4 regions of the Micromonospora sp. NPDC047465 genome follow, and region 2 is predicted to be linked to each of the others. Evidence: riboswitches for the same ligand, from Rfam matches in the RefSeq annotation. Region 2 holds a riboswitch; each other region holds the start of a gene.
What was found. Region 2 has a riboswitch for cyclic di-AMP ahead of ABZ793_RS01190 (NlpC/P60 family protein). Riboswitches for the same ligand answer to the same signal wherever they lie in the genome.

Region 1 (4,048 bases), on a different contig from region 2:
CACCTCGCAGAACCCGGCCTCGGCGCGGCAGCTGGGCCGGCTCACGGAGCTGCTGGCCGCCGACCGGGCCCGTACCGGCCGGCAGCACGTCTTCGGCGCCGCCGCCACCCGCGAGCTGACCCTGACGGAGTGCGTGAACCGCTCGGACGCGCTGGTCTCCGACGTGTCCGGGGTGATCTCCGACTACCTCTACTCCGGCAAGCCGTACGCGGTCACCGACATGGGCGACGAGGGCGACCGGTTCGCCGAGCGGTTCCCGCTGGCCGGCTCGGGGTACGTACTGCGCCGCGACATGTCCAACGTGGACGAGGTGCTGGCCGCGCTGCTCGACACCGACCCGCTCGCCGCCGCCCGCTGGGCCACCCGGAGCCGCTACCTGGGCGACTTCCCGGCCGAGTCGTACGCCGAGGCGTTCCTGGACGCCGCGCGGCGGCAGCTCGACGCGGACTGGAACCCGCCGACGCCGCGCGCCGTCGGCGGGACCGGCCTGCCGGTCGAGCCGGACGAGGCGACCCTCTCCGCCACCACCTGACCGGCCGGCACCCGGCGGGTCAGCGGTACGGGTCGACCAGCTCCAGGACGGCCTCGGGGGCCTCGACGTGGGCGTTGTGGCCCAGGCCGGGCAGGGTGGCGACCGGCACGCCCAGCTCCTTGAGCTGGGCGTCGGTGACCATGGGGTCGTGCTCGCCGCGGGCCAGCAGCACCGGCACGTCCGTCGCCGCCAGCAGGGTCGGCAGGTCCGGCTCCCCCACCCCGAACGCGGCGGGGTCCATCGCCAGCCGCCAGCGGCCGTCGACCTGCCGCAGCCCGGCCTCGACCACGGGGTGGTCCGGCGCGAAGAGCCCGGTCAGGCCGGCCACCCGCAGGTACCGGCGGGCCGCCTCGTCCCGGCTGGCGAACCAGGTCACCGGTCGGGCGGCCAACTCCCTGGCCTTCGCCAGCTCGGCCGGGGACCAGACTGCCTTGATGCCGAGCCCGACCACGGCGTCGACCGGCAGCCCGGCGCGGCGGGCGGCCAGCGCCAGCCCGACCACGCCGCCGAGGGAGTGCCCCAGCACGACGAGCCGGTCCCCCGCCGCGAGCCCCGCGGCGATCCGGTCGGCCAGCCCGGCGAACGAGTACGCCGGCAGCGGCGGCGACCAGCCGTGGCCGGCGAGGTCCGGCGCCAGCCACCGCCCCGCCCACCGGCGCTCCAGCAGCGGCGCCCAGGGCAGCCACACGTCCCCGGTCGCGCCCATGCCGTGCAGCAGCAGCAGGACGCGCCGGCCGTCCCGGTCACCCGATTCATCGACCATAGGCCGCAGTGTGCCACCCGCCGTACGCCCCGGCGAGGGCCGTGACCCGGAGACGACATCGGGCGCCGGCTCCCGGGGTGGGGAGCCGACGCCCGACGGGTGTCTTTCTCAGGCGGAGTAGCCGCGGGTGGCGGCCCAGTTCGCCAGGGCGATGGTGGACATCCAGTACGAGGCGGTCGCCGGGTTCGCCGAGTCGGCGATCTTCACCAGCCGGCCCTCGTCCTGGTAGCCCACGACGGCGATGTAGTGGCCGCCGGGGAACGAGTGCCAGCCGCCGTCGGTGTCCGTGGCGCTGCCGGCGACGTTCACCACGACGCCCCGCCCGTCCGTGATGGCGGCGACCACGTCGGCCTGGAGCTGGTCCATCTGCGCCGGGGTCGCGGCACCGCCCGGGATCATCCGGGTCCGGTACGGGTCACCCTTCACCGTCGCGTTCAGCACCCGGGTGGTGTCCTCGGCCGAGTCGGTGCCCATCTCGTCGGTGCCCAGCTGGGCACCGAGGGCGTCCTGGCTGCGCGCGATGCCGGCGGCGCTGAGGGCGTGCCGGACGGCGGCCGGACCGCAGTTGTAGAAGGTGGTCTGGGCCTGGTAGTCGTAGTCCAGGGACTTCGCCTTCGGCGGCTTCGGCGGCTCCGGCTTGCGGGTCAGGTCCGGGTTCGGGGCGGCGCTGGTGGCGCTGGCCGACGGAGCGGCGCTGGACGCGGCCGGGGCGCCGGTCGACGGGGCCGCCGCGACGCGGGCGTCGCCACGCGAGGCGACGGTGCCGTCCCGCAGCTCGCTCACGGCCACCGGGGCCTGTGCGGCGGCGGGCGCCTCGTCGGTGCCGGCCAGCAGCGCGCCGGTGCCCGACGCGAGCACGAGCGCCGCGGCCGACGCGGCGGCCACCTGGTACGGACGCTCGGACGTGAGGCGACGGAGCTGTCGCTTGAGGTGGTGCTTCACGGTTTCCTCCACGGGCTCGGGGGGTGAGCGGCCGCCGGTCCGCGCAGGGGGGACCGACCGCGCGGACGGCGTCCGGCGGTGGTGGACCACTCAGGGGATGCGCCCGGGATGCCGGGCGACGGGCGGTGACCGGTGGGTCAGCTCGCGGCGTGCGGCCGGGCGAGCGCGGGCACCGCGGCGCCGTGGAGGCGCCGGAACGACCGGGGGGCGGGTGGGTGCTGCACGGGGATGGAACTCCTTCCGACGCCGCCGACCGGGTTAGCTGACGGACTCGGGCGGGAAGAACGCCCTACCGCGGGCCGTGGCCCGCGGATTCACCCCGATGTTGCACTGGGTCCCCGGCTCGCCTGTTCACGATTAGGCGGGTCGGCGCGGCGTCGCCTCTTGCGATCGGGTACCGCACCGGACGGGCCGACACTACTGGCCGGCCCGCGCCCTGCCAACCCGCTCCCACCTGCTTAAACCTTGATCGAGAGACTTTTTTTGCGGTCAGTTCGGCACTGACGTGACTCAATGGGACGACCGTTTCCTGACGCACCTTGCGTCGACAACCGGACGAGCGGCGGACATCGGCGCGGAATCGTCGGCGGGAATCGGCCGGGCCGTGCCGGATGACCGGTTCGGCACCGCTATGACCGGCGTCACGAAATTGCCCCGGCGGTTCAGCCCACCCGCGCGGGCCGCCACCGCACGGCGAGCGCGGGCCGACGCCCGGCGGTTCAGCCCACCCGCGCGGGCCGCCACCGCGCGGCGAGCGCGGGCCGACGCCCGGCGGAGACCGGCCGGGCCGCCGGGAGCCGGCCCGGCCGGAGCCGGACCGCTGCGGCGTACGCCTCCCCGGCCAGGGCCCGCGCCGCCTCGGCGGCCAGGTCGGCGTCCCGCCACGCCAACCGTTCCCGCTCGGCGGCGGCCCGGTGCTCGGCCCGCCTCGCGTCGCGTACCGCCCGGGCCAGCGCGATCTCCTGCTCGACCGGGTGTCGGCGGGGATCCCAGCCGGCCCGGCGGCCGAACACCTCGCGGAGTTGGCGGGTGGAGAGGTCGCCGCGCCAGTGGGCCGCCACCGCCGCCTGGTGCAGCCAGCGCTCGCGGGCGGCGTACTCGGCGGGCGTGCGCGGGGTGCGCGGGGCGGGCAGGGCGGCGGCCCCGGTGAAGCGGCGGGCGGCGGTCTCCGCCTCGTCGTACGCCCGCCAGGCCCGGTCGGCCTCCTCCTGCGCGGCGAGCCAGTCGGCCCGCCGCCGCCGGGCGGTGCGGGCGGCCCGGCCCGCCGCGACGGCCACCTCCTCGGCGTAGCGGCGCAGGTCGGCGGCCTCCGCCGCAGGGTCGACCGCGGGCGGGGCGACCGGCTCGTCGGCGGGACGGACCCGCTCGGGGCGGGCGACCAGCACCGCGAGCACGGTCAGGGCCAGCAGGAGCAGGGCGGACCAGATGGCGGCGGCCCGCGGCACCTCGATCAGGAACTGGTAGACGACGGTCTCCATGGTCGGCACCTCACGGGGAGCGAGTGCGGCAGCGGGGCGCACGCGGCGCCGGGTGGCGGGGCGCGGCGGTGCCACGTCCCGCCGCCGGGACGGGTGCGGGTGGTGGAGAGCGGAGGACGGGCACCTTCGTCAACGCCTGCGATAGCGGAAGAGGCCCTTCCTACGCCGTTGCGGCGGGTGCGGTCGCGGGGCGCGCGTGCCCCGCGGGGCGGTGCGGATCAGACGTGCGGTGGGCCCCGGGGGCCGACCGTCCCCGGGGTGTGCCCGACCGGCGCGGGGACCGGGCCGACGGTGACGGCCCCGGCGGCTGCGCCCGGGTCGGCCGGAGCGGCG
Region 2 (4,048 bases):
CGCCTGCGACGCCCGGCTCGCGGCGGGCGAGCATGGCCACGTCGACGGTGAACTCGAACAGCCGCCAGTCGACCTGCGGCGCGGCCCGGTGGCTGCGGGCCAGCCGGGCGACCCGGGCCGGGTCGGTGACCGGCCGGGCGTGGCCGGCGACGTAGGCCTCGTCGTCACTCTCCTCCGGCGGGAAGGAGTGCAGGGCGTAGCGGCCGTCGCGTTCCAGGTCGCGCCGCTTCGGCGAGTCGACCACGAAGCAGAAGAGCCCCTCGTCGGTGATCACCGGAGAGACGGGATGGACCCGGGGCCCGCCGTCGGCGCGGACGGTGGCCAGGTAGCCGAAGCCCGGCCCGTACTGCTGCATGAGGGAGCGGATCCCGTCGGCGAGGCGGGGCTCGTCGGCGGCGAATTCGGACCAGGAAGCCATGCCGACATTCTATCGAACACGTGTACGAACATGTAGTCCGACACGCAGGTCACGCACATCGCTCGCTAAGGTGGTGCGATGCTGCTCTCCGACCGCGACCTGGTCTCCGAGATCAAGGCGGGCACGCTCGCGCTGGAGCCGTTCGAGCCCACGCTGGTGCAACCGTCCAGCATCGACGTCCGCCTGGACAAGCTCTTTCGGGTCTTCAACAACCATCTCTACACCCACATCGACCCGGCGATGCAGCAGGACGACCTGACGTCGATGGTCGAGGTGCCCGAGGGCGAGCCGTTCGTGCTGCACCCGGGCGAGTTCGTGCTCGCCTCGACGCTGGAGGTGATCTCCCTCGGCGACCAACTCGCCGGGCGGCTGGAGGGCAAGTCGAGCCTGGGACGGCTCGGCCTGCTCACCCACTCCACCGCGGGCTTCATCGACCCGGGCTTCTCCGGCCACGTGACGCTGGAGCTGTCCAACGTGGCCAACCTGCCCATCACCCTCTGGCCGGGCATGAAAATCGGTCAGCTCTGCATCTTCCGGCTCTCGTCGCCGGCCGAGCACCCGTACGGCTCGGCCGTCTACGGCTCGCGCTACCAGGGGCAGCGCGGCCCGACTCCGAGCCGCTCCTGGCAGCACTGGCGCACCTGGCCGACCCGCTGACCCGACGGTCGCCGTGAGGCGCGGGCCCTTCCGCCAGCGGGTGCGTCAGGAAGGGCCCGTTCCTCACCCGATCAGCCGGGGCGGCCGTAACTGTGGATCGGGCCGTCGTCGACCTTCTTCATCTTCACGGGCACCCCGGCTCGGGAGGCGTGCACCACCCAGCCCCCGCCGACGTACATGCCGACGTGGTGCAGGTCGCTGTAGTAGAAGACCAGGTCTCCCGGGCGCAGCTCGCCCCGGGTGACGGTCGCGGTGGCCCGGCGCTGCTGCGCGGCGTTGTGCGGCAGCGAGACCCCGGCCTTCGCCCAGGCGGCGAGCATCAGGCCCGAGCAGTCGTACGCGTTCGGGCCCTCGGCGCCCGAGACGTAGGGCTTGCCGATCTGGGCGCAGGCGAACTTGACCGCGGTGCCGGCCCCGCCACCCGGGTAGCTGGCCGGGCAGGGGGCGGGGCGCAGCGAACCGCCGCCGCCGCTGCCGTAGATCCGCAGCCGGAGCTTCTGCAGCCGGTCGATCTCGGCGTTGATCTGCTTCTTCTTCGCGGCGAGCTGGGCCTCCGTCCGGCCGAGTTGGACGACCATCTCGTCGAGCGGGGCCTTCTTCTCGGCCAGTCGGTCGCGCAACTCGGCGACCTGCCGCACGTCCTGCTGCTGGTGCTGGGCGAACCGGTCGAGCAGTTCGAGCTGGCCGACCATCTGGTCGGGCGAGCGGCTGCCCAGCAGGGCGTTGACGGCGGAGACGTTCTCGCCCTTGTAGGCGCGGACGGCCAGCGCGCTGACCTCCTCCATCGCCTGCTCGACCTGCCGTTCCAGGGGCTTGATCTGCTTGGCGAGGGCGTCGGCCTGCCTGCGTTTGGCGGCCAGGTCCTGGCGGGTGGCGTTGTGCCGTTCGATGATCGGTTCGAGCTTGTTCCAGTCCTCGTCGATCTGGCGCTCGATCTCGGCGACCGTCGGTTCGGCGTGGGCCGCCGTGGCGCCGCCGGTCAGGACGACGGCGAACGCGGCCAGGGCGGCGAGGGCGGTGGTGCAGCGGTACCAGCGTGGGCGCGGCGCAGCCGTCGTCGGGCCGGCGGGCGCCGACCGTGCCGACGGTGGCCGCGGGGCATGGTGTGCCACCGGGCTCCGTACTCCTTCTTCCCGTACCGCCTACCGGGTTAGCTGACGGGTTCGGGCGGGAAGGGGACGCCCTACCGCAGGTGCTGCGGATTCACCCCGGGTACCTGGGTCCCCGGCTCGCTCGGGAGCGACTCGGCGGTGTCGGACCGTTACCGCCCCGGATGGGCGGACTGTCGCCGGCCGACGAATGACCAGAGTAGAGACGGTCGTTATCGATCCGCAACCCATCGCGCCGTGACACACCGTATTCGTGTGGGCCGGTGGGAGCGCGTGACTCCGGGCGACGAAATTTTCCTTCTTCGGTAAGTGACGCATGGAAAGGTATTGACCGGAGGTGGCGCCCGGGGCGAAGGTGGCCCCACATTCGCCCGTCCGACCTGGGGGTCTGATGCACCTGTCAGCGACATCGAGGAGCAGACGCGTCCTGCTGGCCGCCGCCGTGGCGGCCGCCCTGGCGGCAACGCCGCTCACCGCCGCCGGAACCGCCGCCGCCGCGCCGACGACCGACCGGCAGCAGCAGTACGCCGCCGCGGCCGCGGAGTACGGCGTGCCGGAGAGCGTCCTGCTCGGAGTCTCCTACCTGCAGTCCCGCTGGAACACCAACGCCGGAACGCCGAGCACCAGCGGCGGCTTCGGACCGATGCACCTCACCGACGCGGAGTACGTCGCCGCACTGCCCGGGGGCACCCACCACGACGAGGGCACCGAGGACCCGCGGGGCGACGACTCCCGCCCGTCCCTGGCCGAGGCGCACGAGCCGCCGGCCGCCCAGCCTCCCGCCGAAGCCTCGCTGCGGACGCTCGACGCCGCCGCCGGGCTGACCGGCGCCAGCGAGGAGGCGCTGCGCACGGACGTCACGGCCAACATCCGGGGCGGCGCGGCGCTGCTGGCCGCGTACCAGAAGGAGATCGGCGCCCCGGTCGGCGCCGACACGGACCCGGCGGCCTGGTACGGCGCGGTGGCCCGGTACTCCGGCGCGGACAGCGCCGACGCCGCGGCGGCCTTCGCCAACGAGGTGTACGCCACCATCGGTGCCGGCGACAGCCGGCTGACCGACGACGGGCACCGCGTCACCCTCGCCGCCCGCGCGGTGCAGCCGGAACGCTCCTGGCTCGACCGGCTGGGCCTGCGCAAGGTCGCCCGGCCCGACGGGCTGGAGTGCCCCGACACGATCTCCTGCGAGTGGATCCCGGCGCCCTACGCGCAGTACGGCCCGACCGTGGGTGACTACGGCAACCACGACCTCGCCGACCGGCCGGCCCAGCAGAAGATCGAGTACATCGTCATCCACGACACCGAGGGCTACTTCGGGCCCAGCGTCAACCTGGTCAAGGACCCGAGGCGGGTGGGCTGGCACTACACCCTGCGCTCGGTGGACGGCCACATCGCCCAGCACATCAAGACCAAGAACGTCGGCTGGCACGCCGGCAACTGGTACGTGAACGCCAAGTCCATCGGCCTGGAGCACGAGGGCTTCGCGGGACACGGCACCTGGTACACCGAGGCGATGTACCGCACCTCCGCCAAGCTGGTCCGCCACCTGGCGCTGCGGTACAACATCCCGCTGGACCGGCAGCACATCATCGGTCACGACAACGTCCCCGGCACCGTCGCCTCGACCGTGCGCGGCATGCACTGGGACCCGGGCCCGTACTGGGACTGGTCGCACTACTTCGACCTGCTCAAGGCGCCGTTCACGTCGACCGGCACGCCGCACACGGGGCTGGTCACCATCGACCCGGACTTCGCCACCAACCAGCCGCAGTTCACCGGCTGCAACCGGCAGCCGCCCGGCGTGCCGAACCCGCCCCCGCCGGTGGCTCCCTGCCCGCTGCGCGGCTCGTCCGCGGTGATCCTGCAC
Region 3 (4,048 bases), on a different contig from region 2:
CGACGCCTACCGGAGCCTGGACCGCGCCGGGCTGACGATCGCCGACATCGCGCTGCTGGACGAGCTGGACGCGCTGCTCGGCAAGCCGATGAAGCCGGCCCGGCCGAAGCGCGACCCGTTCCAGCTGGCCGGCGGGGTCCGCGAGCTGAGCACGTTCGCCGACCGGCAGCGCGCGGCCCGCGAGGCGGCGCGGCAGCGCCCGGAGGACTACCGGGAGTACGCGCACGTCGTGGTCGACGAGTCGCAGGACGTCTCGCCGATGCAGTGGCGCATGATCGGCCGGCGCGGACGGCTGGCCTCGTGGACGGTGGTGGGCGACCCGGCGCAGACGGCGTGGACCGGCGACCCGGAGGAGCTGACCCGCGCCCGGGACCAGGCGCTGGGCCGGCGCAAGCGGCACCACTTCACCCTGACCACGAACTACCGCAACTCGGCGGAGATCTTCGCGGTGGCGGCGGCCGAGATCCGCCGGCTGCACCCGGAACTCCCGCTGCCCAGGGCGGTGCGTTCCACCGGCGTCGACCCGGTCGAGCTGGTGGTGCCGCCGGCGGAGCTGGAGACGGCCGTGGTGACGGCGGCCACGGCGCTGCTGGCCGAGGTGGAGGGCACCGTGGGCGTGATCACCCCGGTGCCCCGCCGGGACGAGGTGGCCGGGTGGCTGGGCGGCCTGGGCGCGCCGCGCCTGCAGGTGGTGACCAGCCTGGAGGCCAAGGGCATGGAGTACGACGGCGTGGTCCTGGTCGCCCCGGGCGAGATCCGGGCCGACCCGGGTTCGGGCGTACGGACGCTCTACGTCGCGCTGTCGCGGGCCACCCAGCGGCTGACCACCGTCGACCCGACCGGCTGAGTCGTCCCGGCCGCCGCCGGCAGTCACTTGCACATATTGCGATGTGAGCATAGATTGAACCGGGTCCGGACAGGTGACGGAAGGTGGGCGCGTGGGCGCAGGTCATGACCACCACCACGGGTCGGTCGCGAATGCCGCGCACCGCCACCGGGGCCGCCTCTGGGCGGCGTTCGCGCTGCTCGGCGCCCTGATGGTGGTGGAGGCGGTGGCCGCCTTCCGCACCGGCTCGCTGGCTCTGCTGAGCGACGCCGGGCACATGTTCACCGACGTGCTCGGCATCGGCATGGCGCTCGCGGCGATCACCGCGACCCGGCGCGCCGGCGCGGACCCGCAGCGCACCTTCGGCCTCTACCGGCTGGAGGTGCTGGCCGCTCTGGCCAACGCCGTGCTGCTCTCCGGCGTCGCGGTCTACGTGGTCGTCGAGGCCGTACGCCGGTTCGGCGACCCGCCGGAGGTCCTCGCCGGCCCGATGCTCGCGGTCGCCGTGCTCGGCCTGCTCGCCAACGTGGCCGCCTTCGCCCTGCTGCGGTCCGGGGCGAAGGAGAGCATCAACATGCAGGGCGCGTACCTGGAGGTGCTGGGCGACCTGCTGGGCTCACTCGGCGTGATCGGCGCGGCCCTGCTGATCGCCGTCACCGACTGGTGGTGGGCGGACCCGGTGGTCGCGGTGGCGATCGGGATGTTCATCCTGCCCCGCACCTGGCGGCTCGGGCGCGCCGCGCTGCGCATCCTGGTGCAGGCCGCGCCGGAGCACCTCGAGGTCACCAGGGTGCACGACCGGCTGGCCGCCGTGCCCGGCGTGGCCGAGGTGCACGACCTGCACGTCTGGACGCTGACCTCCGGGATGGAGGTGGCCTCGGCGCACCTGACGATGGAGCCCGGCGCCGAGGTCGGCGCGGTGCTCACCGCGGCCCGGACGGCCCTGCACGAGGACTTCCAGATCGAGCACGCGACGTTGCAGATCGAGCCGGGGGCGTCTCCCGGGGCCTGCGGGTCGGTTGAGTGGTAATGAGCACAGCCTTAAATCTGGGAGAGTATTGTTGACTTATGTCGGATTTGACGGTAAGCGGACAGGCACCCTCAGTCACGTGCGCTGCACCAGTCACACCGGCACCGGTAGGCTCGGTTCCGGCCTCCGCCAGGCGGCACCCACCGGTGCCGGCGGTGGCCGCCGCCTAATCGCCCGGCGGGGCGAACCGGGGAACCATGTTCGTGGGGTGCATCCGCGTCAGCGGTAGGGATCTTCCGTCCCGAACCCGTCAGCTAACCCGGTCGGCGGCTGACGGAAGGACACGTGTATGCCAGTGATGGCACCTGTACGACGACGCGCCGCCCGGTTGGCGGCCCTGATCGCCGCGACGCTCGCCCTCGGCGCCGCGGTCGCCCCGGTCACCACCGCCCCCGCGGCGGCCGCCTCCCGGGCCGGACTGCTCGCCGCGGCCCCCGGCCAGGACCAGGAGGGCGGCACGCCCGCCCTGCGGGCCCAGCTCGAAGCCGCCAGCAAGGGCTACCTGGACGCCAAGCGGGCGCTGGACACGTCGGTCAAGCGGCAGCAGCAGCTCGCCGCGCAGCTCAAGACGACCGAGAGCGAGCTGACCGAGCGGAACAGCAAGGTCGGCGAGATCGCCGGAGTGGCCTACCGGACCGGCCGGCTGGGGGTGGTGTCCGCCCTGCTCAACAGCAGCTCGCCGGACGGCTTCATGGACCGGGCCGCCGCCCTCGACGCGGTGGCCGCCAACGAGGACCGGGCGCTCCGCGAGCTCCAGGAGACCCGGGACCAGGCCACCCGCACCAAGCTCGCCCTGGACGGCGAGATCCGGGAACAGCGCAAGCAGGTCACGGTGATGGCCAAGCGCAAGGAGCAGGCAGAGCGGGCGCTGACGGTCGCCAACCGGTCGCAGGCGAGTGGCGGCGGGCCGGGCGGCAGCTCCACCGCGACGGCGAAGCCGGCGCCGCGCAACTCCGACGGGTCCTGGCCGTCCGAGTCGTGCAGCGTCAACGACCCCACCCCCGCCAACGGCTGCATCACCCCGCGCACCCTGCACGCGCTCAACCAGGCCAAGGCGGCCGGCTTCACCCGCTACGTCTCCTGCTACCGCCCCGGCGGCTCCGGCGAGCACCCGAAGGGCCGGGCCTGCGACTTCGCGGCACAGAAGAGCGGGTTCGGCGGCGACGCCACCGGCGGCGACAGGACGTACGGCAACAACCTGGCGGCGTACTTCGTCAAGAACGCCGACCGGCTCGCCGTGCTCTACGTGATCTGGTACAGGCAGATCTGGCTCCCCAGCAGCGGCTGGAAGTCGTACAGCGGGGCCAACGGCGACCCGTCCAGCGACCACACCAACCACGTGCACCTGTCGGTCTACTGACGCCCCGGCCCCGGTGACCCGCGAGCGGGTCACCGGGGCCGACCGCCTTCCCGCCGCCACCTTCCCGGCCGACGGCCGGGGATCTCGCCGTGTCGTCGATGCCCGGCTCAGCCGGGCGGTGACTCCGGCGGGTGCCCGCCGAGGGCGACGCCGAGCCGGGCCGCCAGCCCCAGGTGGGCCGCACGCGCCTGGCGGAAGGCGTAGCCGAAGAGCGGGACCGGCGCGGCAAGGGTGATCTCGACGTCGATCCGGACCACGCCGTCCGGCTCGGCCCGCAGTCGGGTCCGGTTGCGCACCGTGGTGGCCGGCCACTGCCGGGCCACGGTGACGATCTCGTCCGGCCCGTCGACCAGGACGTCGGCCCGGTAGGTGACCGGCAGGCGCAGCGGCCCGACGGCCAGCCGGTCGGTGATGAGGTAGCTGGCCCGCGCGCCGCGACGGGGCGACACCCGGCGGACCCGGGCGATCAGCGGGTGCAGGTCCTGCTGCCGGGCCGGGTCCGCGAGCAACCCCGCGGCGTCGGCGAGCGAGCAGCGCGCCTGGACGGTGTAGCTGAAGGAATCCCGCCTGATCACGCCGTCTCCCCACCGTCGCCGTCGCCCGATCGTCGCGCACCGGCGGCGCGCTGGCAACGGTGTGCCGCTCCGCGCGCGGATCCCGGCCGTCGATCCGCCCGGTCGGTCGTCGACAGGTGCAGCCGGGCAGCGACCTGCCCAGCCTGGCCTACGGCTACGCCTCCGGGACGGCGATCCGCGCGGCCACCGAGGCAGCCGACATCGACCTGTCGGGCCTCGGCGAGGACTGACGCCAACGGGTCACCGGCGGGACCCCT
Region 4 (4,048 bases), on a different contig from region 2:
TGACCGTGGGGACTGCCCGCGTCCAGCGTCGGCCGGGATGACCAGGTCGTTCACGTGAGGGGCGAGGTGAGGGAGATGAGTCGTCCCGGATCTCCCGGCGGGCAGCCGGGCCCGGAGTGGAATCCGTCGGAGCCGGCACCGGGGGGCTCGACCGCCGTGCGGGACGCGCTCCCCACTCCCGGCGACCCGGAGCAGGCGTTCGCCGAGTTGCAGGCCGGCAACCGCCGGTTCGTCACCGGCACCCCACGCCACCCCAACCAGGACGCCGGGCATCGTGCCGCGGTCGCGGACGGGCAGCACCCGTTCGCGGTGATCGTCGGCTGCTCCGACTCCCGGCTCGCTGCGGAGATCATCTTTGACCGCGGCCTCGGCGACCTCTTCGTGGTGCGCACCGCCGGGCACACGGTCGGCCCCGAGGTGCTGGGCAGCGTCGAGTACGCCGTGACGGTCCTGCGCACGCCGCTGGTGGTGGTCCTCGGGCACGACTCCTGCGGGGCCGTCCAGGCGGCCCGCGCGGCGGACACCACCGGCACGCCCCCGGCCGGGCACCTGTGCGCCGTGGTGGACGCCGTGGTGCCCAGCCTGCGCCGCGCCGCCGCCGAGGGCGTGGACGACATCGACCGGATCGTCGACATCCACATCGCGCAGACCGTCGAGGCGATGCTGGACAGGTCGGCCGTGCTCGCCGCCGAGGTGGCCGCCGGGCGCTGCGCCGTCGTGGGCATGTCGTACCGGCTGGCCGCCGGCGAGGCGCGGGCGGTCACCGCCGTACCCGGCGAGGCTCGGGGGGTCGCCGCCGCGCCCACCGGGCCGGGCGCGGTCGACGGGGCACAGCCGGCCGCCAGCGCCGCCCTCGCCTGACCGGTTCCCGCGCTCGCCCGGCCCGGCCCGGCCGCCCGACGCCCGCTCACGAGGGCCACAAGCGCCCGCCGACGAGGGCTACAGACGCCCGCCGACGAGGGCCACGGACGCCGGCAGGGCCACGGACGCCGGCAGGGCCACGGACGCCGGCAGGGCCACGGGCGACCACGGGCCGTGGACCCGACACGGCGACAGACGCCGACAGGGCCGCCCCGCGACTGCGGGGCGGCCCTGTCGTTGGCTGCGGTCAGAGCAGCGACACGTGCACGTGGTCCGTATGGTTCGACGGGCCGCTGTAGGACTTCCAGCCGGTCGCCGGGAACCAGATCTGCCGGTTCCAGATCACGTAGTAGATGCCGAGCCGGTCGGCGTTGCGAACCAGGAACGCGGTCAGGTTGTTGCCGTACATGTAGGTGTCGTCGTTGTGCCAGGGCGAGAAGCCGCTCCGCTGCAGCGACCAGTCGCAGGCCCGGCCCTTCGGATGCTCGTACGGCCCGCCGGAGCGGTAACAGCCGACGAAGCGGTTGAAGCCGGCCCGCTTGACCTCCTTGTACATGTGCAGCGTGCGTGCGGTGATGCAGCCGGAGGTGGTGGGGTCGTTCTCGGTGCAGGACAAGGGCTTCCAGTCGCCGTCGGCAGTACGACCCGGTGCCATCCGGGCCACCGGCGAGGTGGCGACCACCTTGCCGCTGGTCAGGCCCCTGCCGCCGACCAGTGCGAGCGCCTTCTCCGCCTCGCGCTTGCCGCGGGCCATCTCGTTGGTCAGCTTCGTCTGCTCGCGAACCTCGGCGTCGAGTGCCAGCTTGGCCTGCTCGGCGCGGTTCTTGACCGCGTTCACCTCGGCGAGCTTCTTGGAGTTGACCAGGTTCAGCTCGTCGAGGGCGGCGGCGCGCTTGACGAACGAGTCGGGGCTGGCGGTGTCCAGCAGCATCGACACCGCGCCGATCCGCCCGGTCCGGTAGGACTGGGCGGCGATCTGGCTCACCTGTGGGGCCAGCGCTGCCAGGTCGGCCTGCGCCCGGTCGACCTCCAGGGCCAGTTCCAGTTGGCGCTTCTTCGACTTCGCGAGCTTCGCCTTGGCCTGGACGTAGTTGCGGTTCCGCGCCTCGATCAAGTCGTTGAGCAGCTTGGGCTCGTCGTCCCCGTGGCCGGAGGGCTGGGGCGGTGGGGTGGGTGCGGCCGCCGCCGGGAGGGGCCCGGCGAAGACGGCCAGGGCGGCGATCACGGCCACCACAGGGGTCAACCAGCGGCGTAGGGGTGCCGTCACATTTTTCCCTTCCGTCGACCGCCGACCGGGTTAGCTGACGGGTTCGGGGCGGAAGTGGCCCCTACCGCTGTCGCGGATTCACCCCACGTACCTGGGTCCCCGGCTCGCCTGGCGGCGATTGGGCGGCGGCACCGCAGGCGCCGCTGCGCGCCTTCGGCGGTGACCGGCAGCGAGGTTACCCGAGAGCCCTGCCGGGGATCTACGTCCCTAAGCCGACTAAATGCGTTATTTCGTAGCGGCGGAGGGTGACCAGTGACGCGTTTATCAGGCGGGACGTCCTGATCGGTCACGCTGAGGAGTTTCACCATGCGGTGTCCGTGCTCCCGTCGCGGTCGGGCCACGCGGCGGGGGCGGCGGAGGGGGCGTTTCCGGCGCGCAGCCCGCTGAGGGCCTCCAGCGCCTCGGAGCGGTCGGCCGCCGGCCGGGGAGCCGGCGGCGTCGGGGGTGCGCCGCGGTCGGCTGACTCGCCGCCGCGCCGGCCGGCCGTGGTCACCACGGCCGCGAGCCCGGTGGTCAGCGGCACGGCGGCGATCAGGCCCAGGGTGGCGACCGCGCTGCGGACGATCTCCTGGGCCAGGAACTCGCTGGTCAGGATCTGGCTCACCGCCCGGGAGTCGGCGGTCAGCAGGAGCAGCACCGGCAGCGAGGCCCCGGCGTACGCCAGCACGATGGTGTTCACCGTCGAGGCGATGTGCGCGCGGCCGACCCGGGTCGCCGCCCGGTACAGCTGCATCCGGGACAGCCCCGGGTTGGCGTGCGCCAGCTCGGTGACCGTCGCGGCCTGCGTCACGGTGACGTCGTCGAGCACGCCGAGCGAGCCGATGATGATCCCGGCGAGCAGCAGGCCGTGCAGGTCGACGTCGGCCTGGAACATCGACAGCGTGGTGGCGTCCTCGCTGCCGAACCCGGTCAGGTGGGTCGCCGCGGTGGCGATCGTGCCGAGTACGCCCGTCAGGACCAGGCTGCCCAGCGTGCCGAGCACGGCGACCGAGGTCTGCGCGGTCACCCCGTGCGTCAGGTAGAGCACCACGAACATGATCAGTGCCGCGCCGACGACCGCGACCAGCAGCGGTGGGCTGCCGGCGCTGATGCCGGGCAGCACGAAGGTCAGCAGGATGGCGAAGCTTGCCGCCAGGCCGGCCAGCGCCGCGAGCCCCCGCCACCGCCCGAACGCGACGATCGCGGCGGCGAACAGCACCACCAGCCAGAGCAGCGGCTTGCCGCGCTGGTGTTCGGCGATGTTGTAGGCGCTCGCCGAGGGGTCGGCGGGATCGGTGAGCTGGACCAGGACGATCTCGTCGCCGACCGCGACCGTCGGCGCCCCCGGCCCTGCCGGTACGGGCGTCTCCACCTGCTGACCGGCGTCGGGGCCGTCGTCGACGCGCACGGTCACGGTGCCGCAGGGGCCCTCCGCGGCGCCCGGGGCGCCCTCCGGCGCCTCCGGGGTGGGCGGGCACGGCTCCGTCACCACCCGGGTCACCGTGCCGTGGTGGCGGGGCGGATCGGTGCCGGGCGCGGCGTCCGGGGCGTCCCACGGCCAGAGCAGCAGGGCCGCGATCAGGGTGGCGACGAACAGGGGCACCACCGTCGCGACGAGGATCCGCCGCACCCCCGGCGGGGCGGACGGTGCGGGACGGGTGTGGTCGGCGCCCATCGAGTGTCTCCCAACGAATCCAGGGCGGGGTACGTGCCGGCGAGCCGGTCGGTTCGGCGTGCCCGGGTGACCGCCGCGGCGGATCGCCCTGGCGTGGCGGGCCGGTCACGCGCCGCGACGGCCCGGACCGGCCGGTCGCGGTCGCTCGACACCGTCGCCCGGTCGGGGCGGCGGTGCGGACGGCGCGGAGTGCGGAGGGCCACCGGCCGAATGGTAGCCATCCCGACATCCGGCCGCAGGTCGTGAGGGCTGGTGTCGGCCGCGGG

Region 1: it holds a riboswitch for cyclic di-AMP, as region 2 does, so the genes downstream of both, ABZ793_RS04490 (C39 family peptidase) here and ABZ793_RS01190 (NlpC/P60 family protein) in region 2, are expected to answer to the same signal.
Region 3: it holds a riboswitch for cyclic di-AMP, as region 2 does, so the genes downstream of both, ABZ793_RS02735 (hypothetical protein) here and ABZ793_RS01190 (NlpC/P60 family protein) in region 2, are expected to answer to the same signal.
Region 4: it holds a riboswitch for cyclic di-AMP, as region 2 does, so the genes downstream of both, ABZ793_RS06870 (hypothetical protein) here and ABZ793_RS01190 (NlpC/P60 family protein) in region 2, are expected to answer to the same signal.

What each region holds. Positions count from the first base shown of each region.
Region 1 is NZ_JBEYTP010000003.1:99,850-103,897, reverse strand. It holds gene ABZ793_RS04500 (CDP-glycerol glycerophosphotransferase family protein) at 1-532, shown strand, start outside; gene ABZ793_RS04495 (alpha/beta hydrolase) at 552-1,295, opposite strand; gene ABZ793_RS04490 (C39 family peptidase) at 1,404-2,249, opposite strand; cyclic di-AMP (ydaO/yuaA leader) riboswitch at 2,470-2,611, opposite strand; gene ABZ793_RS04485 (hypothetical protein) at 2,957-3,715, opposite strand; gene ABZ793_RS04480 (hypothetical protein) at 3,934-4,048, opposite strand, start outside.
Region 2 is NZ_JBEYTP010000001.1:229,268-233,315, forward strand. It holds gene ABZ793_RS01180 (pyridoxamine 5'-phosphate oxidase family protein) at 1-418, opposite strand, end outside; gene dcd (dCTP deaminase) at 497-1,075, shown strand; gene ABZ793_RS01190 (NlpC/P60 family protein) at 1,147-2,187, opposite strand; cyclic di-AMP (ydaO/yuaA leader) riboswitch at 2,200-2,335, opposite strand; gene ABZ793_RS01195 (peptidoglycan recognition family protein) at 2,576-4,048, shown strand, end outside.
Region 3 is NZ_JBEYTP010000002.1:96,830-100,877, reverse strand. It holds gene ABZ793_RS02745 (AAA family ATPase) at 1-847, shown strand, start outside; gene ABZ793_RS02740 (cation diffusion facilitator family transporter) at 939-1,856, shown strand; cyclic di-AMP (ydaO/yuaA leader) riboswitch at 2,010-2,141, shown strand; gene ABZ793_RS02735 (hypothetical protein) at 2,155-3,216, shown strand; gene ABZ793_RS02730 (SRPBCC family protein) at 3,324-3,791, opposite strand.
Region 4 is NZ_JBEYTP010000004.1:256,417-260,464, forward strand. It holds gene ABZ793_RS06865 (carbonic anhydrase) at 76-861, shown strand; gene ABZ793_RS06870 (hypothetical protein) at 1,109-2,128, opposite strand; cyclic di-AMP (ydaO/yuaA leader) riboswitch at 2,132-2,263, opposite strand; gene ABZ793_RS06875 (YibE/F family protein) at 2,430-3,782, opposite strand.